DNA from 2 places in the Arthrobacter sp. 10N44_2 genome. Region 2 is predicted to be linked to the other one. Evidence: riboswitches for the same ligand, from Rfam matches in the RefSeq annotation. Region 2 holds a riboswitch; the other holds the start of a gene.

Region 1 (14,517 bases), on a different contig from region 2:
ATGATCTGCCCGATCGAGAGGCCCTTGGACTGGCAGCGGCCCAGCAGTTCAGCGGCCGTGCGGAACGGCAGGGGAAGTTCCTTCTTCGATTCGTCGAGTTCCTTCAGGGCCGCGTCCTCCTCGCCCTCGCGGACGATGAAACCTCCGCCGACGGAGAAGAACGTGGCCTGGTGCAGGGTCTGGCCCCCGGCGTCGGAGACCGTGAACGTCATTCCGTTGGTGTGCCGTGGCAGGATGGTCAGCGGCCGCAGGACCATGTTCTTCACCCCGTACGGCAGGGCGACCGAGCCGGCCAGCCGCAGGGTGCCGGTCTCAGCAATGGCAGCGAGCCGTTCCTCCACTTCCTCGGGCAGGATCAGTTCGGGGTGGAAGCCTTCCAGGCCAAGCAGGATCGCGGTCATGGTGCCGTGCCCGTGGCCCGTGGCGGCCAGGGAACCGTACAGGTCCACCCGCAGCGACGCTACCTTCTCCAGGTTCCCGGAGGCCTTGAGTTCCTCGGCGAAGAGGGCGGCGGCCCGCATGGGCCCCACGGTGTGTGAGCTGGATGGCCCTATTCCGATGGAAAAGAGGTCGAAGACTCCAACAGCCATTGTCGGTTCCTAACTAGGTCTTGCTGTGGCCCGGCAGAGGGTCCTGCCGGAAGGCGCTGCGGGCGCTGGTTGGCGGCCGCATGCCGGATGCACGACGCCGGGCGGCGGCTTGTGGCGGCAACCCGGCGTCGTGATCTGTACTGCTGTTAGTTCTGTACTGCTGCTACTTCAGTCTTACGTCGCCTAGGCGAGGTTAGCAACCGAGGGGTAGAGCGGGTGGGCGGCGGCGAGGGCCTGGACCCGGGTGCGGAGACCGGAGAGGTCCGCGCCGGCGTCGGCGGTCAGGGCCTCGGCGATGATGTCGGCAACCTCGGCGAAGGCCGCCTCGCCAAAGCCGCGGGTCGCCAGCGCCGGGGTGCCGATCCGCAGCCCGGAGGTGACCATCGGCGGACGCGGATCGAACGGCACGGCGTTGCGGTTGACGGTGATGTCGATGTCCGCGAGGCGGTCCTCGGCTTCCTGCCCGTTCAGCACGCAGTTGCGCAGGTCCACCAGGACCAGGTGCACGTCGGTGCCGCCGGAGATCACGTTGATGCCCTTGGCGGTCACGTCGTCCTGGACCAGCCGGTCGGCGAGGATCCGGGCGCCGGCCAGCACACGTTCCTGGCGTTCCCTGAACTCCTCGGACCCGGCGATCTTGAAGGCCACGGCTTTGCCGGCGATGACGTGCTCCAGCGGCCCGCCCTGCTGGCCGGGGAACACCGCGGAGTTGATCTTCTTGGCGATCTCGGCGTCGTTGCTCAGGATGATGCCGCCGCGCGGACCCGCGAGGGTCTTGTGCGTGGTGGAGGTGGTGACGTGCGCGTGCGGGACCGGGGACGGGTGCAGCCCGGCCGCGACCAGCCCGGCGAAGTGCGCCATGTCCACCATCAGGTAGGCGCCCACGGAGTCGGCGATCCGGCGGAACTCGGCGAAGTCGAGCTGCCGGGCGTACGCGGACCAGCCGGCCACGATCAGCGCCGGCTTGTGCTCCTGGGCCAGGGCCTCGACCTCGGCCATGTCGATCCGGTGGTCCTCTTCACGGACCTGGTACGGGATCACGTTGTAGAGCCGGCCGGAGAAGTTGATCCGCATGCCGTGCGTCAGGTGCCCGCCGTGGGCCAGGTTCAGGCCCATGATGGTGTCGCCCGGCCGGATCAGGGCGTGCATCACGGAGGCGTTGGCCTGCGCGCCGGAGTGCGGCTGGACGTTGGCGTACCCGGCACCGAACAGGGCCTTGACCCGGTCGATCGCGAGCTGCTCCACAACGTCCACGTGCTCGCAGCCGCCGTAGTAGCGCTTGCCCGGGTAGCCCTCGGCATACTTGTTCGTCAGCACGGAACCCTGCGCCTGCATCACGGCTTTGGCGGTGTGGTTCTCCGAGGCGATCATTTCCAGCCCGTCACGCTGCCGGGACAGCTCGGCGTCGATCGTCGCGGCGATCTCCGGATCCATCACGGACAGCTCCGCGTCCAGGCTCGCGGAGACGACCTGCTCGAACGCCAGCGTCTGGGTGCCCGCGGCCGCCGTTGCGCCGCTCACAGCTCGCCGCCGTTCTTGGACGCGTACTCCTGGGCAGAAAGCAGCGGGCCGTCGGACTCGGCGGCGACCTTGAAGAGCCAGCCGGCACCGTACGGGTCACTGTTGATCAGCGCGGGGTCATCGACGACGGCGGGGTTGATTTCGGTGACCTCGCCCGTGACCGGGGCGTAGAGGTCCGAGACGGACTTGGTCGATTCAACCTCGCCGCAGGTCTCCCCCGCGGTCACGGCGGAGCCGACCTCGGGCAGGTCCACGTAGACGATGTCGCCGAGGGCGTCGGTGGCGACGGCGGAGATGCCGATGGACACAACGTTTCCGGCCTCCCGGGCAACCCACTCGTGCTCGTCGGAGTACTGCAGTTCAGGGGCAACTTTTGCCATGTGTTTTTCCTTTACGTTTGAAAAGTCGTGGGCCACAACAATTGTGGTGGGTTGGGTGGCGGATGAGGCAATTCCTCCGCGTGCTCGCTCGTCCCTCGCTTAGACGCACGCTTCCGGAATCCCCTCACCCGCCGCTATTCAGTTCAGTTTTTGGGGCCAGCCGTTTTCCCGGAAGAAACAGTGGCTTTTCGATATCTTCCAGAGCCGGGGTGCTCCGAGGCTTCAAGGGTGTCATCAAGCTCAACCCCCAATGATCGGGCTTGGCGTGCCACCCTTTGGGACAGTCCTACCCCGCGGTAGGCGGTACATCCCCCAGCACTTTTGGCTTTCGAAGGCGCCCCAAACGACGCTTGGAACTCGAGGTGAGTTGAACCCGAGGTGAGCTGCAGGGCCCCTTCGGGCCCGACATCCGGGAGCATGCGTCTAAGGGAGCGTTACGTCCGCTCAGCGGGCGTCTTCGCGACCGAGCATGCAGAGGATGCCGGGTCCGACGGGCTGACGCAACCACAGTCACGCAGCCCCCGGGACAGCTTCGGCTACTTTTGGCGCTTGTAGAAAGGCAGTGCGACAACTTCGAAGGGTTCGGCCTTGCCGCGGAGGTCGATGTCCAGTGCGGTGCCGGGCTCGGTGAATTCGACGTCGACGTAGGCCATCGCGACCGGGTAACCGAGGCTCGGGCTGGGCTGGCCGGAGGTGACTTCGCCGACAACGTTGCCGTCCTTGAGGACCGGGTAGTGGCCGCGGCCGGCCCGGCGCCCGAGGCCCTTGAGCCCGACGAGCTTGCGGCCCGTCGTGGCGCCGGCGCCGGTTTCCTTCTTGGCGGCCAAGGCGGCCTTGCCGATGAAGTCGCCTTCCTTGGACAGGGCGACGACGGGGCCCAGGCCGGCGGCGAACGGATCGCCCTCCAGGGAGAGCTCGTTGCCGTAAAGCGGCATGCCGGCCTCGAGACGGAGCGAATCGCGGGACGCGAGCCCGGCGGGGGTCAGCTCGCCGTCCTCTGCGATGGCGACGAGCGCCTGCCAGAGGGCGGCGGCGGCGTCGTTCGCGACGAAGATCTCGAAGCCGTCTTCACCGGTGTAGCCGGTGCGGGCCAGCAGGAGGTCCTGGCTGGCTCCAGCGAACATGAACGGGACGTCCACGGCGGCGTAGTACTTCAGGCCGGTGACGAGCTCGTGCTGCGCGGCGGGGACCAGGCGCAGCAGGATCTCCTGGGCCTTGGGTCCCTGCACGGCGATCAGCGAGGTCTCAGCAGAGGCGTCCTGGACGGTGACGTCGAATCCGCCGTCCTTTCCGGAACCGGCGCGCTCGGCCAGGGCCTCGGCGACGACCTTGGCGTTGCCGGCGTTGGGGACCACAAGGAATTTCTGGTCGCCGCGGCGGTAGGTGATGAGGTCATCGATGATGCCGCCGTCCTCGTTGCAGATCAGCGAGTACTTGGCCTTGCCAATGGCCATCGCCGAGATCTTGCCCACGAGGGCGTAGTCCAGGAAGGCTGCGGCGTCGGGGCCGGTGACCCAGACTTCGCCCATGTGGGAGAGGTCGAACAGGCCCGCGGACTTGCGGACGGCGTGGTGCTCGGCTAGTTCCGAGCTGTACTTCAGCGGCATCTGCCAACCGCCGAAGTCCGTGAAGGAGGCACCGAGCTTCTTGTGCTCTTCGTAAAGTGCCGTGTAATTCTCATTCATCGGTGGCTGTCCCTAGCTGTCAGAGTCGGAGTTGGCGGAGTCGTCGGAGTGGACTGCTGTGTCTTCTTCGAAGGCCTCGAGGGGAGGGCACGAGCAGATCAGGTTGCGGTCCCCGGCTGCGCCGTCGATGCGGCCGACGGGCGGGAAGTACTTGTCCTGCTTGAGCGTGTGGACCGGGAAGACGGCCTGCTCACGCGGGTACTCGCGGGTCCAGTCGGTGCTGATCACGGCAGCGGCGGTGTGCGGGGCGTTGCGCAGCGGGCTGTGCTCCACGGTGAAATCGCCGTTGGCCACCTTGTCGATCTCGGCGCGGATGGCGACCATGGCCGTGATGAAGCGGTCGATCTCGCCCAGGTCCTCGGATTCGGTGGGCTCCACCATCAGGGTGCCGGCCACCGGGAACGCCAGGGTGGGGGCGTGGAAGCCGTAGTCGATCAGGCGCTTGGCCACGTCCTCGGCGGTCACGCCGGTCTTGGCCGTGAGTTCGCGCAGGTCCAGGATGCACTCGTGGGCCACCAGGCCGCCTTCGCCGGTGTAGAGCACCGGGAAGGAGTCGTTGAGGCGGGCCGCGATGTAGTTCGCCGCGAGCAGCGCGGACTTGGTCGCCTCGGTGAGGCCGCGGCCGCCCATCAGCTTCACGTAGGCCCAGGAGATCGGCAGCACGCCGGCCGAGCCGTAGCGGGAGGCGGAGATCGGGGTGCCGTCGGCGCCGTTGGCGGGATCAGCAGCGTTGCCCGGCATGAACGGGGCCAGGTGCGCCTTGGCCGCGACCGGGCCGACGCCCGGTCCGCCGCCGCCGTGCGGGATGCAGAAAGTCTTGTGCAGGTTCAGGTGCGAGACGTCGCCGCCGAACATGCCGGGCTGGGCCAGCCCGACCAGGGCGTTGAGGTTGGCGCCGTCGATGTAGACCTGGCCGCCGGCGGCGTGGACCGCGTCGCAGACCTCGCGGACATCGGCGTCGTACACCCCGTGCGTGGACGGGTAGGTGATCATGATGCAGGACAGCGCATCCTTGTGCAGCTCGATCTTGACGGTCAGGTCCGCGTGGTCGATCGTGCCGTCCGAAGCCGTGGCCACGACCACGACCTTCATGCCGGCCAGCACGGCGGAGGCGGCGTTGGTGCCGTGCGCGGAGGCCGGGATCAGGCAGACGTTGCGCTGGGCATCGCCGCGGGAGAGGTGGTAGCCGCGGATCGCCAGCAGCCCGGCGAGCTCGCCCTGGGAACCGGCGTTGGGCTGGATGGAGACCTGGTCGTAGCCGGTGATCTCGGTCAGCTGGCCTTCGAGGTCCTCGATCAGTTCACGCCAGCCGGCGGTCTGGGATTCCGGGGCGAACGGGTGGATGGAGGCGAACTCCGGCCAGGAGATGGCTTCCATCTCGGCGGTGGCGTTCAGCTTCATGGTGCACGACCCCAGCGGGATCATGGTCCGGTCCAGGGCAAGGTCGCGGTCCGAGAGGCGACGGATGTAGCGCAGCAACTGGGTCTCGGAACGGTGCGTGTTGAACACCGGGTGCTGCAGGTAGTCGGAGGTGCGCTCGACGGCGGGGTCCAGGCCGAACGCAGTGTCCGTGCCTGCAGCCGCGGCAGTCACGGACGCGCCGAACGCGGCTATGACGTCGGCGACGACGGCAACCGTCGTGGCCTCGTCGGCGGAGATGCCGACGGTGTCGGCGTCGATGGCGCGCAGGTTGACGCCCTTGGCGTCGGCTGCCGCGATGATCTCAGCTGCCCGGCCCGGCACGGAGACGGTGATGGTGTCGAAGAAGGAGGTGTGCAGCACGTCCAGGCCGGCGGCCTTCAGGGAGGCGGCGATGGTCTTGGCGTGGACGTGGACCGACTGGGCGATTGCCTTCAGCCCGTCCGGGCCGTGGTAGACGGCGTAGAAGGAAGCCACGATGGCCAGCAGGGCCTGGGCCGTGCAGATGTTGGACGTGGCCTTCTCGCGGCGGATATGCTGCTCGCGGGTCTGCAGGGCCAGGCGGTAGGCGGGAACGCCGGCGTTGTCCTTGGAGACACCCACGAGGCGGCCGGGCATGGAGCGCTCGAGCCCCTTCTGGACGGCCATGTAGGCAGCGTGCGGGCCGCCGAAGAACAGCGGCACGCCGAAGCGCTGGGCGGATCCGACGGCGATGTCAGCGCCCTGCTCGCCCGGAGACGTGATCAGGGTCAGGGAGAGGAGATCTGCCGCGACGGTGACGAGGGCGCCCCGTTCCTTGGCGTCGGCGATCACGGCGGTGTGGTCGAACACGCGGCCGGAGACGCCCGGCTGCTGCAGAACGACGCCGTTGATGACGCCGTCGGGCAGGCCCTTGGAGAGGTCGGCGACCTCGACCTCGAAGCCGAGGGCCTCGGCGCGGCCCTTGACGATCGCGATGGTCTGCGGCAGGCAGTCGGCGTCGAGGACGGTCTTGCCGTCGTGCGCCGTCTTGTTCTTATTCGCGCGGCGCATCATCAGCACGGCCTCGGCCACGGCGGTGGCTTCATCCAGCAGGGAGGCGTTGGCGATCGGCAGGCCGACCAGGTCCTGGACCATGGTCTGGAAGTTCAGCAGCGCCTCCAGCCGGCCCTGGGAGATCTCCGGCTGGTAGGGCGTGTACGCGGTGTACCAGGCCGGGGCTTCGAGGATGTTGCGGCGGATCACCGGCGGGGTGAGCGTGTCGTAGTAGCCCTGCCCGATCATCTGCACGGCGGTCTTGTTCTTCGACGCCAGCTTGCGCAGCTCGGCGAGGACTTCGACCTCGCTCAGGGCCGCGGCGAGCGCGAGGTCGGCGTCCTGGCGGATGTCCTTCGGAACGGCGGTGTCCACCAGGGCGTCGACGGTGTCGTAGCCGACAGCCTTCAGCATGGCGTCGACGTCGGCCTGGCGGCGCGCGCCGATATGCCGGTCAACGAAGGACGTGGAGGCTGGGGTAACAGTCACAAGGAACTCCATAACTCAGGCGGCGCAGGGTACGCCACATTGATTCGGGTTCCTCCCCGCTCTGTATTGGACCTGAGAGTTTCCGCGCAGCCCGCGTTTCAGGGCTCCGCTTGCACCGTCGGTGAGCACAGCATGTCCGGGACACGCCTGCTACTTTCCAGAGATGCCTTGCCGCGGCGGTACATGGGCCTGAGAGATTCCTGGGGAGGGTTTGCTCCTACGGCGCCTGCTTGTACCTACTTGCAGGACTCTCCCGCCGCAGATCAAAGGCGTATTTAATTAGGTGTTCAATCGGGGGTGACTACAGTCACAGCTCTCATTGTCCTATGCCGGGCGCGCGTCCGCAAACTCCCTCCCGGCGGCGGACCCAGGTTACGGGCCACGAGCCACCCGGTGGCGAATCCGGCGGCGCGAATTCGCCGGAAACGCCCGGAGTCGCCGCAACTTTCCGGCGTACTCGAACGCTTCCGGCGAATTCGGCGGGGAGTAGGGGGTCGGCGGGGCGTAGGGGGTCGGCGGGGAGTAGGGGGTCGGCGGGGCGTAGGGGGTCGGCGGGGAGTAGGGGGTCGGCGGGGCGTAGGGGGTCGGCGGGGAGTAAGGGGGGTCGGCGGGGAGTAGGGGGTCGGAGGGTGTGGGTGTGGGCGTCAGCCGCGCAGGCGCTCGACGGCGGCCAGGAGGCTCTGGACGTCCGCCTCGACTTCCGGCGGCGGCCCGCCGGGACCCCGCGCCAGCATGGCGTTGAAGTACAGCCCGTCCCCCATGCACAGGACGGCCTTCGCCATGGCGGGCCCGACGTCGGCCGCCAGCAGTTCCAGCCAGCTCGCCTGGCCGGCGGCGAAGCGGCGGAGGGTTTCCCCGTGCGCCACCTCGGCGAGCCGCGTGGCCGCCACGAAGACCCGGTCCATGGGCGTGTCCGCCCACACCGAGGACTTGATGAAGTACGCCGCCGCCCCTTCCGGGGCTGCCGCCATGGCCGCAACATCGGCAGCCAGGAGCCGGTCCAGCCGTTCCAGCAGGACCGCGATCATGGCCTCTTTCGTCGGAAAATGGTAGAGCAGGCCGCCCTTGGAGACGCCGGCCCGGCGCGCGACGGCGTCCAGCGTCGCGGCGCGTTCACCGACTTCGATGAGCAGGGATTCGAAGGCATCGAGGACGGCCTCGCGGGCGACGGGTTTCCTGGGCATGCCTCCCATCATGCCTGTCCGCACGCGCATTTCTTAACTGTACCGTCCAGACGGTACAGTTATCCTTATGAGCATTTCATCGATCACCGTAGCCACCAGCACTCCTGCGGCCACCGGGCCCCGGGCACCGTGGCGTGACTGGGTGGCGCTGGCCCTGCTGATGTTCCCCGTCCTGCTCGTGGCCGTGGACAACACCGCGCTCACGTTCGCCCTGCCGGCCATCGCCAGCAGCCTGACCGCCTCCGGCGTCGAACTGCTCTGGATCGTCGATGCCTATCCCCTGGTCCTGGCCGGGCTCCTGGTCGCGATGGGTTCCCTGGGCGACAGGATCGGCCGGCGCCGGCTGCTGTTCGTGGGCAGCGCGGGCTTTGCCGCGGTGTCGGCCGTGACGGCGTTCGCGCCGAGTGCGGAATGGCTGATCGCCGGCCGCGCCGGGCTTGGCCTTTTCGGCGCCATACTAATGCCGTCCACGCTGTCGCTGATCCGGAACATCTTTCCGCAGCCCAACCGGCGCAGGCTGGCGGTGGCGGTCTGGGCCGCCGGCTTCTCCGGCGGCGCCGCCCTCGGCCCGATTGTCGGCGGCTGGCTGGTGGAACACTTCTGGTGGGGCGCCGTCCTGCTGGTCGCGGTGCCGATCATCCTGCCGCTGCTGCTGCTCGGGCCGGCCCTGATCCCGGAATCCCGCGATCCGAAGCCGGGCCGGGTGGACGTGCCCAGCATTGCCCTGTCCCTGCTGGTCATGGTGCCGGTGGTCTACGGGATCAAGGCCCTTGCCACCCACGGGCCGGCTCCCGAGGCCTTCGCGAGCATCGGAACCGGCCTGCTCATGGGCTATGTGTTCATCCGGCGGCAACGCGCGCTTGCCCGTATCCACAGGACAGACCACAGCACCGCGCCGATGCTCGACGTCAGCCTGTTTGGCAACCGGATCTTCAGTACGGCCATTGTGGCCAACGTCCTGGCACTGTTCTCCTTCAACGGCTTCATTCTCTTCCTGGCCCAGCACCTGCAGCTGCTGGAGGGCCAGTCCCCCTCGGCCTCCGGCGTCGCCATGGTCCCGGCCCTCATCGCCACAGTTGTAGCGGGGCTGCTCGTGGTCCCGCTGGTGCGCAAGGTGCGGCCCGGCTTTGTGGTGGCCGGCGGCCTGCTGCTGAGCGCGGCGGGCTATTTCGTGGTGGCATTCGGCGACCACAGCCAGGGCCCGTCGCTGCTCCTTGCCGCCCTGCTGGTGCTCTGCCTGGGGGTGGGGGCCGCGGAGACGATCTCCAATGACCTGATCCTGGGCGCGGCGCCCGCCGACAAGGCAGGGGCAGCCGCCGCTATCTCCGAGACGGGCTACGAAGTGGGGTCCCTGCTGGGTACGGCGATTCTCGGCTCAATCCTGACGGCCTCCTACCAGGGCAACCTCCGGCTTCCCGCGGGCGTGTCCGAACTCGCCCCGGCGGCGGCCACCAGCCAGGCCGGTGAAACCCTGGCCGGCGCTGTGGATCTGGCCCGGATGCTTCCGGCGCCCCTGGCCGAGGCGGTGACGGCGGCCGCGCGCACCGCCTTCGACTCGGGCGTGCACGTCACGGCGTCCATTGCACTGGTCCTGATGTCCGGGGCCTGCGTCCTGGCCGCCGTCGTCCTGCGGTCGGTGCCGAAGGCCCAATAAGGCTAAGCGGCCGCCGTCAGCGTCACGCCGTCGTCAGCACCAAGGGGTTCCAGCCCTTAAACAGCAGCGTCCGGCGCCGGGAGGATACCCGGTGCCGGACGCTGCTGTTTTTTTTGGGGGGGGGCTGTGGGAGCCGGTCCCTACTTGCTGTCCGGGGTGGTCACGCTGGCAGTGGCCCGCATGGTCTCGGCATTCACCATCCAGGCGTACTGCTCAAACTTGGCGATGAACTCGTGCAGCAGATCCGCGGTGGTGGGATCTTCCTCGTCCACTTCGTCATGGACCTTGCGCATGGTGCCGACGGCCGCCTCAAGCGCGGCGACAATCCGCTCGATGGCGTCCTTCGTGTTGATCAGGCCCTTCGGGAACTCGGCCAGTGCGGTGGACTTGGAAACCGTGGAGCTTCGGCCGTCCGGGAGGGCGTGGAGGGCACGCATGCGCTCGGCAAGGTCATCCGCGAATCCCCGGGCGGCGTCGATGATTTCATCCAGCTGGAGGTGAAGGTCCCTGAAGTTGGTCCCGACGATGTTCCAGTGTGCCTGCTTGCCCTGAACGTGGAGTTCGATCAGGTCCACCAGTACTGCCTGCAGGTTGGTCGTCAATGTTGGTGATGCTTTCATGAATCCTCCTCGATAGAACCGGTGCCGTGCGGGCCGCGCATGCCATTGCTGGCACCCCGGCCGATGCTTCCGACGCTACCGCAGCGCGGCGCCGGGCCGCGATGCTTCTGGGAGGAATTTCTCGGTCAGCTTACTAAGTCGGCTTACTAACCGTTTTGGGGGCGGCTTAGACGGCCTCGTTGAGGATGGGCCCACGCGGGAACACGGCCCGTGTGATGCCGCCGGAGGTGGATTCGGACAGCTGGGTGAGGTAGTCGTTGCGCCGCCTCGGGGTAATCCTGGACTGGGGCTGGAACGGCTGCTCGGGGTCGTCGGCGTAGTGGGCGCTCAGGCCGTCGCGCATGAGCCGGATGGCTTCCGAACGCTGCTGGGACACCGCTGCGTGCGTGGATCCGAGTTCCGCGGCCAGGTCTTTGACCGTGCGGTCTCCGAAATAGATCTCCTCCACCACGTAGCGCATCCGTTCCGGAAGGGATTTCACGGCGGCCCGAAGGTACTGGAGCCGTTCGTCCGCGAGCACGGAGTGTTCCGGGGTGAGGGTTTCGGCGGCCAGGGTGTCCACCACGGCCTCGTCGAGGGGCGTCAATGTGCGCGAGGCATCCGCGAGCGCGGCCTCCACAACGCTCTGCTGGACGCCCAGGGCAGAGGCGATCTCGTCCACTGTGGGGGTGCGGCCCAGGGCGGACGCCAGGGTTTCCTGCACGGACATGGTTTCCTTGATCCGGCGGCGGGCGGATCGGGTGGCCCAGTCGCTGGCCCGCATCTCGTCTGCGAAGGCGCCAAGGATACGCCGGCGCGCGAAAGCGCCGAACGGCACCCCGAGGCCTGGATCGAACGAATCGGCCGAGGTAATCAGGGCAATAGCGCCGGCTGACGCCAAGTCATCGCGAGAAAGGTGTGACGCCTTCGAGCACAAATCTGAGACGAGATACCCCACCAGCGGAAGGTGCTGCGTGACCATCTCGTTGCGTTCCACGCGATTCAATACTGTGTCCCCCCATGAGACCGGATCCGAAGGGTCCTCGACCCTTAAAACGCCGAGAGCCGCACCCAAAACCGACCGGTGCTCCCCCAATTGGAGTCAGCGTTCGCAAGTAGGGCGCAGCACCCATGGAGGAAACCTATCACCTGTTCCAAGATCTGCGTGTACCCTCAGGGAAAAGCTGTGCGAAAAATGCGGTGACCGCCCCGAAGCTGTGATTCACGGGGCGGAAAGAGAATGGGGCACATGAGCGCAAGTGATCTCTCCGCGGCACTGTGGCAGGAGCGGCGGCAGCTGGAGCTACTCCTCTTCAGGCTGGAAACGCAGCGCCTGCACGTCGTGGCCGGGAATCTGGAATGGCTGAGCTTCATGGCCTCCGAGATTGAAACCGTGCTGGACCGCCTGCGCTTCGAAGCCCTGGCCCGGAGCGTCGAGTCCGCTGCCGTGGCGGCCCAATGGGGCCTGCCGGCACAGACCACGCTCGTCGAACTGATTGCGGCCGCGCCCGCCGGGCCATGGCCCGAGATCCTGCGCGAGCATCTGGACGCCCTGCACGCACTCCTGGCCCGGCTGGGCGAGGCTTCCAGCGTGAATGAGGACGCGCTGCGGAGCCTCCCGATGCCGGGACGCGCCGGCCCGGCGGGTACGGCCGGGCTTCTGGACCAGCTGACCATGGGAGGAAACCTGGAGCGGTCCCTCGCCGTGCTCCGGCGTTCAGCCCAGCCGCTCCTGGCCCAGTATCTCGGCGGGGACCATGTCTGATCCGGTGCGGGTCCTCAGCCGTCGGCGGGAGTGGCGCGCGGCGGCATGAGCCCGCGCAGCGCTTCCTCGGCGTCCGGGCCCGCTTCCGCCGCCGCGAGGTTCGCCGCTGCGATGGCTTCGATGACTTCCCGGCGCTGGATCGGCACACCGCGGGGCGCCTCAATGCCTATCCGAACACCGTCGCCGCGGCCTTCCAGAACAGTGATGACGATGCCGTCGCCGATCATGATCTGTTCGCCCGGCTTGCGTGTAAGTACCAGCATCCTCTCAATCTACCCTTCAGTCCGGGGAGCATCGTACGATTCCCGCCGGTTCTGCCATGTCGGTTCGGGCCCGGCGGGGCGCCCGTCGATCCAGCCCACGGGCAGTCCCAGGCCGTTGACGCTTTCAGGCGACCCGGTCTCCGAGGCGCCGACCACCGCTACCGCGGTCACGTTGAGCTGGGCGGACAGCACGCCGACCCAGCGCGCCGTGTCCTCGTGCTTGCGTCCGGCATCGACCACAACCCAGACCTGGTCGGCGGAGAGCGCCGCCACGGACGGCACCCGGGCCAGGGCGTTGCGGGCTTTGCCCAGTCCGAACGCCACCAGGACGGTGCGCTCCGTCACCACGGCATGGGCGCGCGCGGCCGTGGCACTTTGGCGTCCGTCGACGTGCAGGTGGCCATAGGCGGAGAGCTCACCGGCGGTGCGCACATCGGCACCTCCGGAGGCCATGGACATGGCCAGGGCGGTATCCATCGCGTCCTCCCCCAGCCCGATCAGGAGCACGAGATCGCCGACGCCGGTCAGCGGAGCCGGAGCCGGGGCACCCGCAGCGTTGCCCGGCGCGACGGCGGCCGGGTGCGCGGGGCTCCCGACGGCGGCCGGTTGCGCGACGGCGGCCGGGTGCGCGGGGCTCCCGACGGCTGCGGCGGGGTGCGCGGGGCTCCCGGCGGCGGCGGGCGCTGCGGCGGGCGGATCTGTGGGGGTCCGGAGCCCGGTGCCGAGCTGTTCCAGCAGTTCGGCGAAGTCCCGCGATTCGGTGGACACACCGGCAGGAGCGGGCCGGTGCAGGCTCAGCTCGGCGGCGTCCGCCTCCTCCAGGAGTGCGGCGATGGCGGCGCCCTGCAGGTGATGGGTCGGGGCGGCGGGCCGTGCCGACCCTCCGGCCGGGCCCGCCTGCGCTGCGGCCCGGGCCGCCGGCGGGGCCGGTGCTGCCGCCACGGCTCCGGCGTCGTACTTCCCGGCGGGGGTCCCGGCGCCCGGAACAGTGCCCGCGGTAGCCGCCCCGGCGGCGGTCTCCCCGGCGGGACCACCAGTCGCCGGGCCGGAATCGGCCCCGGCCAGGATGTCGGCGTCAGGCACTACCTCGCCGGTGACGACCTCGTGTTTGGACTGGAGCTCGATCATGGCCTCGTAGCGGTCCTGGGCGAAGAGGCCGGCGATTCCGGGGCTGCTGACGCGTTCGGCGGACACGATCCGGGCCGCCGAACCGTACAGCTGTTCTGCCTTGCGGCGGATTTCCTCGAGCGAGGCTCCCTTAAGCCGATAGCGGTTCGGCATGGCGCACCACTCCTACTGTTTCGATCCGGACGTTGGCGGAGGTCACCTCGCGGTAGGACAACACGGGCACCGATCCCGGCTGCGCCCCGACGAGGCGGTAGATGGCGGGCCGGAGCGCGGGTGCACAGACAAGCACGGCCTGGCGGTTGGCGGCGGCCGCGGCGTCGACGGCCGACCGCACCGAGCGCAGCACGGCGTCGAGCCGTTCCTGCCCCATGACGATCTGGCTGCCGCCCTCCGCGGGCCGCATGTCCTCGAGCATGTGTTGTTCCAGGACGGGGTCGATCATGATGACGTTGAGCACCTCGCCGTCCATGAACTTGGCCGTGAGGGCGGGGCCCAGGGCCTGCCGGGCGGCTTCCACAAGCGATTCCGGATCCGTGGAAATCTTGGCACGGAGCGTGAGGGCCTCATAGATCCGGGCGAGGTCGTTGATGGGCACCTGCTCATCCAGCAGGCCCTGGAGGACGCGCTGCAGCTCGGCGAGGGAGAGCAGGGCCGGGGTCAGTTCGTCGACGGCGGAGGGGCTCTGCTTGCGCACGCCCTCGGTCAGCACCCGGACGTCCTCGCGGGACAGCAGCCGGGCAGCGTTCGCCGCGACGATCGAGGACAGGTGGGTGACCAGGACGGAGACCCGGTCGATCACTGTGGCACCTGTCATTTCGGCGTTGTG
Region 2 (17,307 bases):
CGGGCACGCACTGGTGAAGGTGTTCGGCCGGCAGCGTGAGGTGGAGGAGCGGTTCCGGCAGAAGAACGTGGAGTTGTACCAGGCGAGCTTCGGCGCGCAATTCATTTCGGGCCTGATCATGCCGGCCATGACGTTCATCGGGAACCTGGTCTACGTGGGGATCGCCGTGGTGGGCGGGCTGCAGGTGGCCTCCGGGGCGATGCAGCTGGGAGATGTGCAGGCGTTCATCCAGTACTCCCGGCAGTTCACCCAGCCCCTGGCCCAGCTGGGGTCCATGGCGAACCTGTTGCAGTCCGGTGTGGCCTCGGCCGAACGGGTGTTTGAGCTGCTGGATACGGACGAGCAGTCGCAGGATCCTTCGCCGTCTGAGGCGCCTTCTGGTGGCCGGGGGCGGCTGGTGTTCGAGGACGTGTCCTTCTCCTATTCGCCGGACAAGCCGCTGATTTCCTCGCTGAGTTTGGTGGCGGAACCGGGGCAGACGGTGGCCATTGTGGGTCCGACCGGCGCGGGCAAGACCACCCTGGTGAACCTGATGATGCGCTTCTACGAGCTCGACGCCGGCCGCATCACGCTCGACGGCGTGGACGTCACCGCGATGACCCGCGACGGGCTGCGCTCGCGGATGGGCATGGTGCTGCAGGACACCTGGCTGTTCGGCGGGACCATCCGGGACAACATCGCCTACGGCCGGCCCGGCGCCTCGGAGGCCGAGATTCTGGAGGCCGCGAAGGCGACGTACGTGGACCGCTTCGTCCGGTCCCTGCCGGAGGGCTACTACACCGTGCTCGACGACGAAGGCGGCAACGTCTCCGCCGGCGAGAAGCAGCTGCTCACGATCGCCCGGGCGTTCCTGGCCCGGCCGTCCGTGCTCATCCTGGACGAGGCGACTTCTTCCGTAGATACGCGGACCGAGGTGCTGGTGCAGAAGGCGATGAGTGCGCTGAGGAGCGACCGGACGTCGTTTGTCATTGCCCACCGCCTCTCCACCATCCGCGACGCCGACCTCATCCTGGTGATGGAGGCCGGGCAGATCGTCGAGCAGGGGACGCACGCTTCATTGTTGGAGGCGGGCGGGGCGTATGCGGCGCTGTACGCGGCGCAGTTCGCGGCTCCTGTTGCGGAGGTTTAGGGAAAACAACAATTCGTCTGTCGGCCTCAAGACGGAGACAATTAGCATCTTGCGCAAATCAACTTTACGTAATATCCGCTATCGGTCGCCGGCACGGAGGCAGAGACTTCCGTAGTAACAGAGCTTCGGGTAGGGCGAGCCTGTCCGCCGGCCGGGCGGCGTCCCTCAGAAACTGCAGCGTTCGCTTAGCTGCTCCGTCGGCTGTCGTCAGGGATGAGTCTGAGACCTTCTCTGGCCAGTGTCAGAAAAGTCCGAATGAAACCCTATTCTGACAAGCTTTCGGCCGCCTGCCGGACGTCAGGTTGGGGTGTGCTTAGGTCGACGTCTTGAGCCTCCTTTGCATGCCAACTGCAACTTCCAAATCCCATCCGGACGGGCCGCCTGCCCTCCCTCGATCTGACCAGCCGGATCGGAAACCAGGGCAGGCTTCCTACCGCAAGCTGCAGCTCTAGGGCCCTCAGTCGCAGCGACGGTAGGAAAGCGGTGTGGACCAGGACTTCCCTGTCAACGGCGTAGACCCCGAACGTCCGTCCAGTGAAGGCCTTGGCCGTTTCGAAGGTCCAGTGCCTGCCGTCGAGGTCAGCCAGCACCATATCGTCGCTGCCTGCGGAACCGGCCGCCCTCGCGAGCAGGCGGATCCTGTCGCCGCCCACGGCCCCTTCGCTGAAGTCGGACGGCGGCGGCGTGACCACGACTGCCAGCTCAACGTCGCCGGCTGGCCGGCAGGACAGTTTCCCATGTGCAATCGATGCAGGCCACGACGGCAGGCGCCGTAGCCTTCAGCGCGTCCCCGAGGGGGACGGCTTCGATGGCAAACCAGTTGTCTTCAGCGTTCCGCACAGCGATCCCGCCTACCCCGGAGCCGACGTGAAGAACGGCCCGGAAGTCCATGCCGAGGTGGCGTTGCCGCTGGGCAAGGAAGCCGGGCCGCGGCGACGTGGGAGTTTTGCCTTCGCCCCTGACCACGAGCCCCTTCGAGGTGGGCGCCGTGAACCCTGGAAGCCCTCGAACACCAATCCAGTCCAGGTCTTCCACTCCTAGCTCCAGCGCGTCGCCGTTGAGTTCAATTTCCCCGACGAGCGGGGTTTCGCATGGTTTTGCGTGCCATCCGGTGGAAGCGGACGTTGTGGCGGGCCCACCGGGTGAAGAATTCTGTGCTGCCGGAGGTCAGGTCACCGGTGAGGTTGTTCAGGTCCCTGTCCCGGGGGTTGCGGCCGGATCCGGTGCTCATTGCCGCGGTGATGTTGTCGGCGAGAGCGTCCCAGTCGACGAAGAAGTCTTTGGACCGTGGGTCAAGGAACATGAAGTGGGCAAGGTTCAGCGGAAGCGTCTCAGGGCTGGGGGTACCGGTGTACAGGGCGAAGCACCGGTTGTCCGCGGGCACGGTGTGCATGCGAGCATTCCGGACGTAGGCGGCGTGTCCCGGCCATCCCGGCCAGGACTCTATCGACGCTGCGGCGCACTTCAACCCGTGTCCGTCGGGCACGGGTCACCTGTGAGGGTGCGGCGGCTTTGGCCAGATCATAAAGTTTTCGGCAACGGGAGTGTATCGAAGCCAGCGAAAGCGTCCCTGGCTGTACTATCCAAGCACCACATGAAGTACCTGCAGAAGTTCTTTAGTGATTGGACCCGACTCTTGAACCGTCCACATGCCGCAAATCATCGACCGTTCGTGTTTAGCGACGCTGTGGAGTTACTAGAGGGCAAGACATCCCCCGCTGTTGAAATTGGTGATCGGATTGCAACGGCTACCCTTCTGACCGCAGGTGTCGTCGGCTATCCGGGCGCATTTAGCCTGCTGGGTCCTAAGAACGCGGTTGTCAAGCTATGTGAACAATTGCAGGCGAAAATCCCTAGCGAAGTTTCCGAGAGCCGTGGTGTAGATCGCACCAACTTACTCATCGCTGCCCACTCCATAATTGTCATCACCAGTTTTTTCGACGCAGCGTCCCTAATACAGGGCCAGATCGCGGAAGCTGAAGTCGAACTCACGGGTAAAGAAGAGCTTCAAATGACGAAAAGGGACAAAAGCGGGATAAGAATGGGTGGTCTAGTCGATTTCCTTGTCTCTACAGAGATTCCTTTTCCTAAACCTGAGTTAGCTCGCGGTGAGCTTCAGGCTCATCTGAGCGAATTTTACGTCAATTTAGCTGCCAGCCTTTCGAGGTTTTGTCAAGGTCTCGTTTTCTGGGACGACCTAGATGACCGAAAGCGGCGTATAGTGTCAGACTATCTTGAGCTTGAGGTTCCCAAGCTCGCACTCCGCTCTTATCAGAATTCCCTGCGTAAACTCGCCACTGAGGTTCGCGAATTCGAAATATGGCTAAACCTACTTGCCGTTCAAGGTCTCAGAAGCTCGATCCGTGAGCAGGGTGAGGAGGCATCCGAGAAGCTCGGGCGTGTACTACTTGCGCAAAGGAGCGCAGCTGAGAAGTTTGATGAGTTGCAGCGTTTCCTTCGTCACCTCGCTACTGATCTACAAACGCCCTCTGTGGGAAAATTTGATCTTGTCGGCAAGATAAACTCCGTCACACAACTTTCCTTAATTCCGCCGGATGTAGCGCGACTCAAGGGCGAATCAGGTGCGTCGATTCCGGCCCTGTCTGAGTTGTATATCGAGCCTCCCTTCAAGGTGATTAGCAGCGATAGCCAGACACACGTCAGCAAAGAGGCATGGTGGGCGTCTATTGACGCTCGCCACGACCTCGACGACTTTTTCAGTTCCTACTTGACCGCTACTCCTGCTGCCTTCACCAAGCCTCTTCTGGTTCTCGGCCATCCTGGGTCCGGTAAGTCATCTTTGACCCGGGTGCTTGCTGCTGGAATATCTGGAACGTCCTTCGTGCCAGTGCGCGTGGAGTTGCGAAGGGTCACGCCCTCGCAAGGCATCGAGGTGCAAATCGAAGAGGGTCTTTCTACACTCTTGGGCAGAACTACAACGTGGGCTGAGTTCCGGCGCTCAACATCTTTAACGCCTGTCATTTTCTTAGATGGACTGGATGAGTTGATACAGGCCAGCGATGAAAAGCAGGCCGACTACCTCGAACAGGTCCAATCGTTTCAGCAACGGGAACTTTCTAGCGGGGGCGCCTTTGTAATCGTAACCAGTAGGACCGTCGTTGCCGATCAGGCTAGAATTCCCCCGGATTCGCTAGTTCTGAAAATCGATGACTTTGGTATGCCGGAAATCTCAGCCTTTATTCGCACCTGGAACGCCTCAAACGATGCCTATTTCTGCCGGGTTGGTCTACGGCCGCTTCCTGAAGAGTTGCCAAGGGAAGTAGCGCAATTAGCGGGTCAACCACTTTTGCTACTGCTGTTGGCCTTGCTTGATGCTGAGAATAACTCCCTGCAAAGCGACGCCGCCACAAGAACAAGAGCTTCCACCTACCGGCAAATACTCTCAACTTTCATCGGACGTGAAGTTCTAAAGCATCAACCTCGTATGGACGATCACGAGGCGGAAGGGGTTGTCGAGCGAGAGCTATTGATGCTCTCTTACATTGCCCTTGGCATGTTCAATAGAGGTGTGCAGATGATGAGCACGAAGCAAGTTGCAGAGGATCTTGCGGCACTGGCGAGCGATTCCGGCCGGACTACCCAAATTGATACGGTGCAAAAGCTGCTAGGTCGATTTTTTTTCGTTCACCAAGCACAATCCAAGGCAATTGACGGTTCGCAAAGTGCTTATGAGTTCCTCCACTCCACATTCGGGGAATACCTAGTTGCCCACCTAGCTTATGAAATTTTGAGTGAGGTGCGTGATGAGGCCGAACGTATGATGAGTTCACGATTCACTCAGGGTCGTAATGCTGATCAGTGGGCCTCGTTACTGTTCTCTTTCGAACCGCTAAGCCAGAGGACTCAGATTCTGGAGTTTTTTTCAGAGTTGGCTGCGGAGCCAGCTGAGAACAGCAATATGTCCGAATTGTTAGTCTCCCTAGCGGTCGCACGAGTGAAAGCAGGGGGTGACGACTTATCCAGTCAGGAGCAGTATAGGCCTGCAGACAGGACAAGAGCCGCCAAGCTTGCCACATATACCTGCAACCTGCTTCTGCTTGCGTGCTGCATGCCACCGCTACCGCGCCCTGATGGGGGAATGGTTCGAGCGATCGTGCGCACTGCCCGCGACTGGGACAGACTCGTTTTTCTATGGAAGTCGCAACTTGAGGAATCAGCCTGGGAGCAGTTGAGCCAGGTGCTTTGGGCGAGATCGAGCGCACTGTTATCGGCGCGGAACGACGAAGACGTTGAAGTTGGTTTAGACTTCTTGGCCCCTGCGACTAGTAGTAGGTATCATCCACAGCCAGTTCCTGCTCCGGCGGAAACCTTATCGGAATCCTTACAGGCGATTCGGGAGGAGTCGCCTTTAGCGAAAACATCCTTGGAGCTCATAACTGCCTCGACCGACGTTGGTTTTAGGGGAATCGTTGCCCCTAGTGTGAAACAATATTTTCTCGCGGGCGAAGAAGGGCGCTTCTATTTTGACATCGAAGACCTCCTCTACCAGTTTGAGAATCCAGGCGCGGGAGGATTATCAAAAGATCTTGCAGAAGCAGCGCTGCTTTACATGATCGACAGCTCCATATGCCACGCGTGGCTACGAAAGCATTTGAGACTCATTGTGAGTTCGGCAATTATTGATGACTTTCAAAAGTCAACAATCGAACAACTTGTCGAGCTCACGATAAGCGCCCCGCCCGATGATCGTCACACCTTCTTTTCGGTCGTCAACGTCCTGGTGGACGCCCAAATGGGTACGTCCCTTCACAGATTAGTGGATGCGGCGATTGGAGGGGTGAATAATCATGACGCGTATTTTGCGGCACGCCCAGCCTTTGCCCTACGACTGGGCGCGGCCCTCCACAGGGGCGACTATCACCGGTGGTACACCCCGCTTAGTGACTGGAGGCAACTGATCTCCCGGGTGTCCCTGACCCAGCTGCACGATGAGGACCCCGCAGCCCCACTGGTAGCCGTGAGTCTAGCCCGAAGAATCAGCTTTGATATGTGGGTTACCAGCAAAGGGATTGTGGAAGCAAGTTCTTTGCCGGTGCCCACCCTCCGGCGAATGCCAGTCGAAGATGCATTCTTTCTGGTTAAGTGCGGCGAGCGTGATCCGATGGAAGGCCTGCGCAAAGTGCAGAGCTTTAGCCGTGCATGGGCTGACGCCAACTCTGACGGTTGGTCAAATCGGAATAATCAGCTTGCGGTAAAGCTGCGCTCTATTCCTGGACGTCCTAGCATCAGCTTGCAGGCAGCAATAGATACTTTATCGTGAGCCGTTGCCGTGCATTCCGGCCCGCTATTCGCCATGAAGCTCGTTCTGATTGCGCGGCTCAACATCGTGTAAATCCTTCTGCCGAAGCCACAAATCTTAGTAGGGGCGTTGTGAAGTCCCCAACGGTGGGTTGCGGCCATTCACGCTGGACCCCATTCGAAGCTTGTGGGTCAGCCCCTTGTATCGGTCGCGTCGAAGGTTGCGAGTTGCAGCCGCCAAGAGCACCTTGGGCAGCCGGCGCGTCAAGGCCGTCAGAGTCGCTGCGCGCGCCGAAGCCAAGGAACGGAGGTCCGGCCAGCGGCCCAGCACCGCAGGGGAGGTTGGCTCGGAGAGGTTTGTTGTTGCGGTGTGAAGGCACAGGAGTCGGGAGCGCAATGGATGGGGATGGCTTCACTTTTCCTCACGGGGACACAAACCTGCACGGAGGGAAGGAACGACTACTTACTGCCTTCTTGCACATAGTCATCGTTCGTAGCGGTTGGCGGGTAGTCCCTGTACGGAAACTCAGGGTCATTGGCTTCAATGCCGAACCAGTACACGATGGGGCTGGCTCTCGGACGATCCTTGCCCATCCGTTCCTGGCGTGTGGGCAGCGTGTACTTATCCACCAATTCCCTAACGCTTTCGGTGGCCTTGTAGTAGGACAGGAAGGATGCAGTCCAGCCGGCGAGATGCTGCCGCTTGAGCGTGAATTCATTGCGGCTCGTGAAGGCATGGGTGGGCCGTCCACTCATCTGCCTGAGTTCATTAACCGAGACGCTTGAGGAATAGCCGGTTTTCTTGTGCTCGCTGAATGCCATGTGCAGGAAGTCCTGGTTCTCGTGCTGGAGGCATTCCTGCAAGTCCAAAGGCAGGTCGGCTGCATAGGGAATGATGTCAGCGTACGCGGACTCAGCCTGACTGAGACGTTCGGCTATATGGGCTTTGACGTGAGGGTTGTCGTTGATCGCTGTCAGAACCTTCTTGAGGTGTTCCTCGGTAATCCTGCGGGCTGGGCACTTGGCGATTCGTTCCAGGTCCCGGATGACATCCATCCCGTTGTTCGCAATGATCCTCAATGGAGTCCTGAGCGTGATGAAGCGGGACTCCTGCTTTCTCTTGGCGGGAAGGACCACCACGAGGAAGTTGAAGGCGTAGGCGGCCAGGAGGCCAAGGCTGAGGTCATACAGCCATGGTTCCGGGTCAACCTGCTGGGTACCCGGTTGTGGCACTTCCTGCGGGGAGTAACTCGCAACGGTTGTGTAAATCAGGGTGCCGAGGGAGAGGACGGCTATGAGGTGTATGCCGATGCGTTCCAACCAGCGTTCAGCCCCACCCCAAATTCTCTTCACCGGGAGAGACTACCCCGACAATGGTGGCAGGCGAATCCAGGCTGGCCGCCCGAACTGCGGTGATGTTCTACATCGAGGGCTGGTACAACCGCCGCCGTCCCAGCCGCCAGACCGGCGACGTCCTACCGGTCAGAGCCGACGCAATCCACCAAACCAGTGGCCAGGACCCCCTGGCGACCAGCCGCGCGTCATAGCAATGGCTAGTCATCCTGCACTGATGAAACTCGTCGCTAAAGTTTCCAGTCAAAGAACCCGCTTGGAATGGTGAGGCACCGCTGGATCGACCGCCACGAACCCTCCTGATCCATTGCATCGGAGGCAAGAATCATGCAATTAATGCAGAATGCGCGCAAATCCGCGGATGTGAGGGCCATTCGAGTTTGATGCACTCCGGCTTTGGAGGGCTGCCTGGTGGACCGGCGAGTAGCCCAGCCCCATCAGTCGTACGGTACGGTGTTCCCTCAGGTCATGGGCATTTTCCCGCTTCAAGTGACGCGGTATCGGTGGCAATGGGCGGAGAAGGGGTGATCTTGCATCGGATGCAATAATCACGGTTTTACTTGACATAACGTCCAATATCGGCCGTTGTGGGGTGGCTTGCCAGCCTGCGCGGGTCCGCGGCCGGCGCCGCCTACACCGCGTCCAAGCACGCCCTCGTCGGCCTGACCAAGAACTCGGCCGTGATGTACGGGCCCAGGGGCCTGCGCCGTGGCCCCACCATCGCCAACATCGTGGCCACCTGGGGATCCCAGCTCGCGGCCGAACGCCTCGGCCCGCTGATGCAGGCCACCGCCCGCCACCGCCGCGCAGCTCGCCGCCTCCATCACCTTCCTGCTCAGCGACGACGGCACCAACATCAACGGCGCCATCCTCGCCTCCGACGGCGGCTGGTCCGCCCTGTAGGGGAGCGGCACCCCACGCAAGCGGACGACGGCGGGAGGTCCCGCCGTCGTCCGCTGGATTGGGATCAAATCCGTGATTGCACCATCGGATCCGCTGGTGCAATCACGTCCACACGTCGCGGGTGAGTCCGGATTTTACGAAGACGGGAAGGTGGGCGCGTCCGGTCGCCGGCGAGCGGCAATGGATTTGGCACCCAGCCCCGCCGATGCGATGACTAGGGCCAGCAAGATTTTGGGAGCTGCTCCGCCCTCGGGTCCAAGTGTTGCCGCCAAGATTTGCCGACTCATTAACAGCATCTCCTGCAGGTCGCCAGCCAGGATACGGGTCCCCAGGACGTAGTTGACCGAGATGAACACGGCGGGAACCAACCACAACAGCGCAAGGTTCACGGCCCACACCGCGGTCCGCCGCGCAGGACGAAGGCCGCACCATGCCAGGGCGCAACCAACGAGGATGGCGGGAATCCAGTGAGCGATTGACGGCACTGCGACGGGGACGTTGATGTGCCCAACGAAGCCGACAACCCACTCCACCGTCCACGAAGCGAACGGCACCGCCACGAGTCCGGCGCCCAATGCCGCCAGGCTCCGGGTCCTTGAACAGAGCAGCAGGTGCGCCACGAGGGCAGCAGCGAGGGATGCGGTCACGCCCGCGAGCAGCCCGGCGAAGTACAGGCTCGCCATTGTTCCGCCCGCCAAGCCGCCGTCGAGCACTGTGAAGGACTGGACGGCAGCCGTGAACTGGACCACAAGAACGCCGGCTGCCGCGCACCACGTCACCAGTCGCCGTCGGGCGGGGGACCAGATGCGCACCGCGAGTCCGGCCGCTGCACCTCCTACGGTGAGGAGGGCTACGATCGTGGTGAGTTCGTACTGGCTTAGCGGCAGTAACGACACAGGCATCTGGTCTGGAACGACCTCTGCGCCCCACAAGTTCTGCAACGGGAGCTGTGCGCCGGATACCAGCCAAGGGCCCAAGCCGAGCAATCCTGCGAGGATCCCGATCAGCCACCCCCAAGCGGCATCCCCGGCGGGAGTCCTGCTTGGTGGTCTGCTGGGAGCTGCCTGTTCCATCGCTTGATCCGGAAGGCTCACGGAGGCTCCTTGCGTATGAGCGCTCTGGGAGGGACGCGCATGAAAATGTAAAGTATCCCGTTCAGAATAATGCACCGAATGGACTAACCCCCTGGGTCCGATCCACGAGGTGGACGACGACCTCTGGGACCGCGTGTTCCGGATCAACGACACGGCCCTCATGCGCCTCACCCACGCAAGCGGACGACGGCGAAGAGCTCCCGCCGTCGTCCGCGGGACAGCGACTCAATTGAAATAAATTTTGCATCCTGCCCGGGAACCGGATAAATTGTGAGCTGTGTCACCGACCAGTGGCACAGCTTATGATCTGCGGCGGGAGAGTCCTGCCGGTACGTTCAGCAGGCGCCGTAGGAGCAAATCCTCCCCAGGAATCTCTCAGGCCCACGTACCGCCGCGGCAAGGCAACTCTGGAAAGCAGTCCGGGCAACCGGGCTCACCGACGGTGCAAGTGGCGCGCTGCTATCAGCAGGGCAAAACGGAAACTCTCAGGTCCAATACAGAGCGGGGAGGAACCCGAATCATCGTGGCGTCTTGATGCCACCTGAATTATGGAGTTCCTCTCATGACGGTTCAATCGTCCCCGTCCACCTTCGCAGACCGCCACATCGGCGCCCGCCGCCAGGCCGACATCGACACCATGCTCAAGGCCGTCGGCTACGACAGCGTTGATGGCCTCGTTGACAACGCGGTCCCCGATTCCATCCGCCAGGAAAAGCCCCTCACCCTGGACAGCGCCCTCAGCGAAGTCCAGGTGCTGGCCGAACTGCGCAAGCTCGCCTACAAGAACAAGACGGCCGTGCAGATGATCGGCCAGGGCTACTACGACACCGTCACCCCGCCGGTGATCCGCCGCAACATCCTCGAAGCCCCCGCCTGGTACACCGCCTACACCCCGTACCAGCCGGAAATCTCCCAGGGACGCCTCGAGGCGCTGCTGAACTTCCAGACCATGGTCCAGGACCTCACCGCGCTCCCGGTCGCCAATGCGTCCCTCCTGGACGAGGCCACCGCGGTTGCCGAGGCCGTGCTTCTCATGCGCCGCGCCAACAAAAACAAGTCCGCTGCCGGGGCCAAGACCGTCCTCGACGCCGACTGCCTCCCGCAGACCATTGCCATCGTCAGGGGCCGAGCGGAGGCGCTGGGCTTCGAGGTGCAGGTCGCTGACCTCTCCGCCGGTCTGCCCGACGGCGACATCAACGGTCTCGTCCTCCAGCAGCCGGGCGTCTCCGGCCGGGTGTGGGACCAGTCCGGCGTGATCGCGGAGGCCAAAGAACGCGGCGCACTGGTCACCGTGGCGGCGGATCTGCTTGCCCTGACCCTGATCACCCCTCCGGGCGAGCAGGGGGCGGACATCGCCGTCGGCTCCACCCAGCGCCTGGGCGTGCCGCTGTTCTTCGGCGGCCCGCACGCCGCGTACATGGCGGTGCGCGAGGGCATGGAACGCACGCTCCCCGGCCGCATCGTCGGCGTCTCCAAAGACAACGCCGGCGTCCCGGCGTACCGCCTGGCCCTGCAGACCCGCGAGCAGCACATCCGCCGCGAGAAGGCCACGTCCAACATCTGCACCGCGCAGGCACTGCTGGCCATCGTGTCCTCGTTCTACGCCGTCTACCACGGCCCCGACGGGCTGAAGGCGATCGCCCAGACCGTCCACAACAACACCCGCGCCCTTGCCGCCACGCTGAAGATCGTCGGCCGGGAACTGGTGAGCGACTCCTTCTTCGACACCCTCACGGTCCGCGTGCCCGGCAAGGCCGCCAAGGTCATCGCCGCCGCCGAGGCCCGGGGCATCAACCTGCGGCTCATCGACGCGGACACAGTTGGCGTGTCCGTCGATGAAACCACGACGCCGGAGGTCCTCTCCGCGGTCGTCGTCGCCTTTGGTGCCGGCCCTGTGGTGGAGGCCGAGGGCTTCGAGCTGCCCGAGACCGTGCTGCGCACCTCCGACTACCTGCAGCACCCGGTCTTCAACACGCACCGCTCCGAAACCCAGCTGCTGCGCTACATCCGCAAGCTCTCGGACCGCGACCTTGCCCTGGACCGCACCATGATCCCGCTGGGCTCCTGCACCATGAAGCTGAACGCCACGGCCGAGATGGAAGCCATCTCCTGGCCGGAGTTCGCCTCCATCCACCCGTTCGCGCCGGACTCCCAGACCGAGGGCTGGCGGGAACTCATCAGCGGCCTCGAAGCTGACCTCGCCGAAATCACGGGCTATGACCAGGTCTCCATCCAGCCGAACGCCGGCTCCCAGGGCGAGCTCGCCGGCCTGCTGGCCATCCGCGGCTACCACCACTCCCGCGGGGAGGCCCAGCGCAACGTCTGCCTGATCCCGGCCTCCGCGCACGGCACCAACGCCGCCTCCGCCGTGCTGGCCGGCATGAAGGTGGTCGTCGTGGCCACAGCCTCGGACGGCACGATCGACCACGCGGACCTGACGGCCAAGATCGAGGCCAACAAGGACGCGCTGTCCTGCATCATGATCACCTACCCGTCCACCCACGGGGTGTACGACACAGACGTCCGCGAGGTATGCGACTCCGTGCATGCGGCCGGTGGGCAGGTCTACGTCGACGGCGCCAACCTCAACGCCCTCGTCGGGCTGGCCCAGCCGGGCAAGTTTGGCGGTGACGTCTCGCACCTGAACCTGCACAAGACCTTCTGCATCCCGCACGGCGGCGGCGGACCGGGCGTCGGCCCGGTCGCGGCCAAAGCCCACCTGGCGCCGTTCATGCCAGGGGACGCGAACAAGGCGCACGACGCCGGCGCTATCGAACCAGGAACTGGTGCTGCGATCTCCGCTTCACGTTACGGATCCGCCGGTGTCCTGCCGATCTCCTGGGCGTACGTGAAGTTGATGGGCGGCCAGGGCCTCACCGAGGCCACCAAGTCCGCGCTGCTCGCGGCGAACTACATCGCATCCCGGCTGGATGAGCACTTCCCGGTGCTCTACACGGGGGAGAGCGGCCTGGTGGCCCACGAGTGCATCCTGGATTTGCGTGAACTGACCGCCAGGACCGGCGTCACCGCCGAGGACGTGGCCAAGCGCCTCATCGACTTCGGCTTCCACGCCCCCACACTGTCCTTCCCCGTGGCGGGCACCCTCATGGTGGAGCCCACCGAGTCCGAGGACCTTGCGGAGATCGATCGCTTCATCGAGGCGATGATCACCATCCGCCAGGAGATCGACCAGGTCTCCAACGGCGATTTCACGGTGGAGAACTCCCCGCTGCGCAACGCACCCCACACAGCAGCCGCCGTCGTCAGCACCGACTGGACCCGCGAGTACCCGCGTGAGCAGGCCGCATTCCCCGTCCACACACTCAGGCAGGACAAGTACTTCCCGCCGGTCGGACGCATCGACGGCGCCGCCGGAGACCGCAACCTGGTCTGCTCCTGCCCGCCGCTTTCCGAATTCGAAAACTAAGGATTTTCTGATGAGTGAGAACTACACCGCTCTCTACGAGCAGCACAAAAAGGCCGGCGCCTCCTTCACGGACTTCGGCGGCTGGCAGATGCCGCTGAAGTACAGCTCCGAACTCGCCGAGCACCACGCCGTCCGCAACGCCGCGGGCCTGTTCGACCTCTCCCACATGGGCGAAGTCTGGGTCACCGGCCCGGACGCCGCGGCGTTCCTCGACTACGCCCTGGCCGGGAAGCTGTCGGCCGTGGCCGTCGGCAAGGCGAAGTACTCGCTGATCTGCCAGGAAGACGGCGGCATCATCGATGACCTCATCTCCTACCGCCGCGGTGAGGACAAGTACCTGGTGGTCCCCAACGCAGGCAACGCCAAGGTCGTGGCCGCGGCACTGGCCGAAAGGGCCGGTTCTGCCCAAGAAGGCGGGTTCGACGTGACGGTGGAAGACGTTTCCGCCGAGATCTCGCTGATCGCCGTCCAGGGCCCGAACGCCGAAGCCATCCTGCTGACGCTGGTCCCGGCCGAGCAGCATGTCCTGGTCACCGAGCTGAAGTACTACGCTGCGGTTGAGGTTCAGATCAACGGACAAGATCTGCTCCTCGCCCGCACCGGCTACACCGGCGAGGACGGCTTCGAGATCTACATCTCGAACGAGGATGCGGCAGGTCTCTGGGAAGCACTGCTGGAAACCGGTGCCAGCCACGGGCTCATCCCGGCCGGCCTGGCCTGCCGTGACTCGCTGCGTTTGGAAGCCGGCATGCCGCTCTATGGCAACGAACTCTCCCGCGAAGGCAACCCATACGCAGCAGGCCTGGGCCCGGTCGTCTCGCTCGCCAAGGAGTCGGACTTCGTCGGCAAGGCCGCCCTGAGCGAGCTCAAGGCAGCCGGCGCAGGCTCCACGACCGGCCGCAAACTCGTCGGGCTCAAGGGCCTCGGACGCCGTGCCGCCCGCAGCCACTACCCGGTCCTCAAGGACGGCAACGTCGTCGGCGAAGTGACCTCCGGACAGCCCAGCCCCACCCTCGGCTACCCGGTCGCGATGGCCTACGTCGACATCGAACACGCCGCACCGGGCACAGCCCTGGACATTGACCTCCGCGGCAAGAGGGAGCCTTTCGAAGTCGTCGCACTGCCGTTCTACAAGCGCCAAAAGTAGCCGGCCGCCGCTGGCTGAGCCTGCCGAAACCACATACGAACTTAAGGATTGAGATAAATGAGCAAAGTTGTAGCCGAACTGAAGTACTCCGCTGAACACGAGTGGGTTGCTGCCGACGGATCTGGCCCTGCAGGAATTGGGATTTCGGCCGTGGCCGCCGACGCCCTGGGCGACATCGTCTACGTGGACCTGCCCGAGGTCGGTTCCGCGGTGACCGCGGGGGAGACCTGCGGCGAGGTCGAGTCGACCAAGTCCGTCTCGGACCTCTACGCGCCGGTCACCGGCGAGGTGGTGGAGATCAATGACGCCGTCGTTTCCGATCCGGCGCTGATCAACAGCGATCCGTACGGGGCCGGCTGGCTGTTCAAGGTCGCCGTGACCGAAGAAGGCCCACTGATGTCGGCTGAAGAGTACGCGTCCAAGAACGGCGGCGAGCTGTGAGCCCCTCAACGGGGATTGCCCCGTTTGAGCAGGTCGTCTCCGCGAGCCTGGACGCGGACCTGTCCGCGCTGGATCCGGAGATCGCCGCGAAGATCGACGCCGAACTGACCCGGCAGCGGGACGGGCTGGAGATGATCGCCTCGGAGAACCACACCGCCAAAGCCGTGATGCAGGCGCAGGGTTCCGTGCTGACGAACAAGTATGCCGAGGGCTACCCGGGCAAGCGCTATTACGGTGGCTGCGAGCACGTTGATGTGATCGAACAGCTCGCGATCGACCGGGTCAAGGCCCTGTTCGGTGCGGAGTTCGCGAACGTGCAGCCGCACTCCGGCGCGCAGGCCAACGCCTCGGTGATGCACGCCCTGATCCGGCCGGGCGACACCATCATGGGCCTGAACCTGGCGCACGGCGGGCACCTGACGCACGGCATGAAGATCAACTTCTCCGGCCGGCTCTACAACGTCATCCCGTACCAGGTCCGTGAGGAGGACCACCGGATCGACATGGCCGAGGTCGAGCGCCTGGCCCAGGAGCACAAGCCGGCGCTGATCGTTGCCGGCTGGTCCGCGTACGCCCGGCAGCTGGACTTCGCCGAGTTCCGCCGGATCGCCGACTCCGTGGGGGCCTACCTGATGGTGGACATGGCGCACTTCGCCGGGCTGGTCGCGGCCGGGCTGCACCCGTCCCCGGTCCCGCACGCGCACGTCACGACCTCCACCACGCACAAGACCCTTGCCGGTCCGCGCGGCGGCATCATCCTCTCCAACGACGCCGAGATCGCCAAGAAGATCAACTCCGCGGTGTTCCCCGGCCAGCAGGGCGGCCCGCTGGAGCACGTCATCGCCGGCAAAGCCGTGGCGTTCAAGATCGCCGCGTCCGAGGAGTTCAGGGAACGCCAGGAGCGCGTCCTGGCCGGCGCCCGGATCCTCGCCGAGCGCCTGGTCCAGCCGGACGTGACCGCCAAGGGCATCAACGTGATCTCCGGCGGCACCGACGTGCACCTGGTCCTGGTGGACCTGCGCGAGTGTGAGCTGAACGGGCAGGAAGCCGAGGACCGGCTCGCGGCGATCGACATCACGGTCAACCGCAACGCTGTGCCGTTCGATCCGCGTCCGCCGATGGTCACCTCCGGGCTGCGGATCGGCACCCCGGCGCTGGCGACCCGCGGCTTCGGCGAGGCGGCCTTTACCGAGGTTGCCGACATCATCGCCGAGGCTTTGATCGCCGACGCCGGCGCGGACCTCTCCGGTCTCCGCACCCGGGTCCAGGCCCTCGCCGCCGCCCACCCGCTCTACCCCTCGGTTGCTAACCTCGCCTAGCGCTCAATGGGCGCATCATCGCACCGGTCCAGGGTCATTGGGGGGCCGGGACCGGTGCGGTGAGCCCCGCCTCTAGTCATTGACCATCATTCTCTTTCTCCGCGGAAGGTACGCATCATGGCAGTTGGAGTCTTCGACCTCTTTTCCATCGGAATAGGGCCATCCAGTTCCCACACCGTTGGCCCCATGCGGGCCGCCGCCGTGTTTGCTGAAGAACTCAAGTCCCTCGGCAAGCTGGCAGAGGCGGCGTCGCTCCGGGTGGACCTCTACGGCTCCCTCGCCGCGACCGGCCACGGGCACGGCACCATGACCGCCATTCTGCTCGGACTCGAGGGCTTCCACCCCGAGCAGATCCTGCCCGAGGAAGTGGAGGAACGGCTCGCCACGATCGCCGAGACCGGCACCCTGCAGCTGGCCGGCTCGGTCGCCCTGCCGTACGGCGTCCAGGACATGGTCCTGCGCCCCCTGACCATCCTGCCCCGGCACACCAACGGCATGACCTTCACCGTCTCCGACGCCGAAGGCGAAGTCCTCCACCGCGCCACGTTCTTCTCCGTCGGCGGCGGCTTCATTGTCCGCGAGGGCGAGGAGGACGCGGCCCTGAAGGAACTCGACGAATCCAAGAAGGAACTTCCCCTGCCGTTCCGCACGGCCGCCGAACTGCTGGAACACTGCCGGAAGACCTCGCTGAGCATCAGCGAGGTGATGCGGATCAACGAAGAGGACAGCCGGACCGAGGCCGAGATCCGTGCGGGGCTGCTGCACATCTACTCGGTGATGGAAGGCTGCGTCGAGGTCAGCCTCAAGCGCGAGGGGCTGCTGCCCGGCGGGCTCAAGGTCCGCCGCCGCGCGCCCGACTGGCACGAGCGGCTCATGAAGGAAACCCGCGGCCAGGACCCCGACTACCGGGACCCGAAGTACTGGCAGGAATGGGTCAACCTGATCGCGCTGGCCGTGAATGAGGAAAACGCCTCGGGCGGCCGCGTCGTCACCGCCCCCACCAACGGCGCCGCCGGCATCATCCCGGCCGTGCTCTACTACGCGCTGCACTTCGCCCCCGGCATGGACCAGGCCACCCAGGCCGACCGGGACGAGACGATCGTCAAGTTCCTGCTGACCGCCGGCGCCATCGGCGTGCTGTACAAGGAGCAGGCCTCGATCTCCGGGGCGGAAGTCGGCTGCCAGGGCGAGGTGGGCTCGGCGTCCTCGATGGCGGCCGCCGGCCTGGCCGAAGT

What was found. A riboswitch is a leader RNA that binds a small molecule or an ion and turns the genes downstream of it on or off. The one in region 2 is predicted to bind glycine.
Region 1: linked by a shared signal. The riboswitch ahead of gcvP (aminomethyl-transferring glycine dehydrogenase) and the one ahead of gcvP (aminomethyl-transferring glycine dehydrogenase) in region 2 are both predicted to bind glycine.

The regions. Positions count from the first base shown of each region.
Region 1 is NZ_JBFTHT010000029.1:15,848-30,364, reverse strand. It holds partial or broken gene AC1DBX_RS20260 (L-serine ammonia-lyase) at 1-590, opposite strand, end outside; gene glyA (serine hydroxymethyltransferase) at 774-2,024, opposite strand; gene gcvH (glycine cleavage system protein GcvH) at 2,108-2,491, opposite strand; gene gcvT (glycine cleavage system aminomethyltransferase GcvT) at 3,028-4,176, opposite strand; gene gcvP (aminomethyl-transferring glycine dehydrogenase) at 4,189-7,110, opposite strand; glycine riboswitch at 7,150-7,264, opposite strand; glycine riboswitch at 7,266-7,364, opposite strand; gene AC1DBX_RS20235 (TetR/AcrR family transcriptional regulator) at 7,743-8,282, opposite strand; gene AC1DBX_RS20230 (MFS transporter) at 8,350-9,936, shown strand; gene AC1DBX_RS20225 (Dps family protein) at 10,077-10,556, opposite strand; gene AC1DBX_RS20220 (sigma-70 family RNA polymerase sigma factor) at 10,723-11,541, opposite strand; gene flgN (flagellar export chaperone FlgN) at 11,785-12,300, shown strand; gene AC1DBX_RS20210 (carbon storage regulator) at 12,315-12,563, opposite strand; gene AC1DBX_RS20205 (hypothetical protein) at 12,573-13,844, opposite strand; gene AC1DBX_RS20200 (flagellar biosynthesis protein FlhA) at 13,822-14,517, opposite strand, start outside.
Region 2 is NZ_JBFTHT010000026.1:597-17,903, reverse strand. It holds gene AC1DBX_RS19665 (ABC transporter ATP-binding protein) at 1-1,129, shown strand, start outside; gene AC1DBX_RS19660 (hypothetical protein) at 1,832-2,164, opposite strand; gene AC1DBX_RS19655 (MmyB family transcriptional regulator) at 2,193-2,522, opposite strand; gene AC1DBX_RS19650 (NACHT domain-containing protein) at 2,724-6,410, shown strand; gene AC1DBX_RS19645 (hypothetical protein) at 6,848-7,741, opposite strand; partial or broken gene AC1DBX_RS19640 (SDR family oxidoreductase) at 8,341-8,644, shown strand; gene AC1DBX_RS19635 (hypothetical protein) at 8,779-9,546, opposite strand; glycine riboswitch at 10,042-10,139, shown strand; glycine riboswitch at 10,141-10,248, shown strand; gene gcvP (aminomethyl-transferring glycine dehydrogenase) at 10,301-13,165, shown strand; gene gcvT (glycine cleavage system aminomethyltransferase GcvT) at 13,176-14,312, shown strand; gene gcvH (glycine cleavage system protein GcvH) at 14,370-14,753, shown strand; gene glyA (serine hydroxymethyltransferase) at 14,750-16,072, shown strand; gene AC1DBX_RS19610 (L-serine ammonia-lyase) at 16,190-17,307, shown strand, end outside.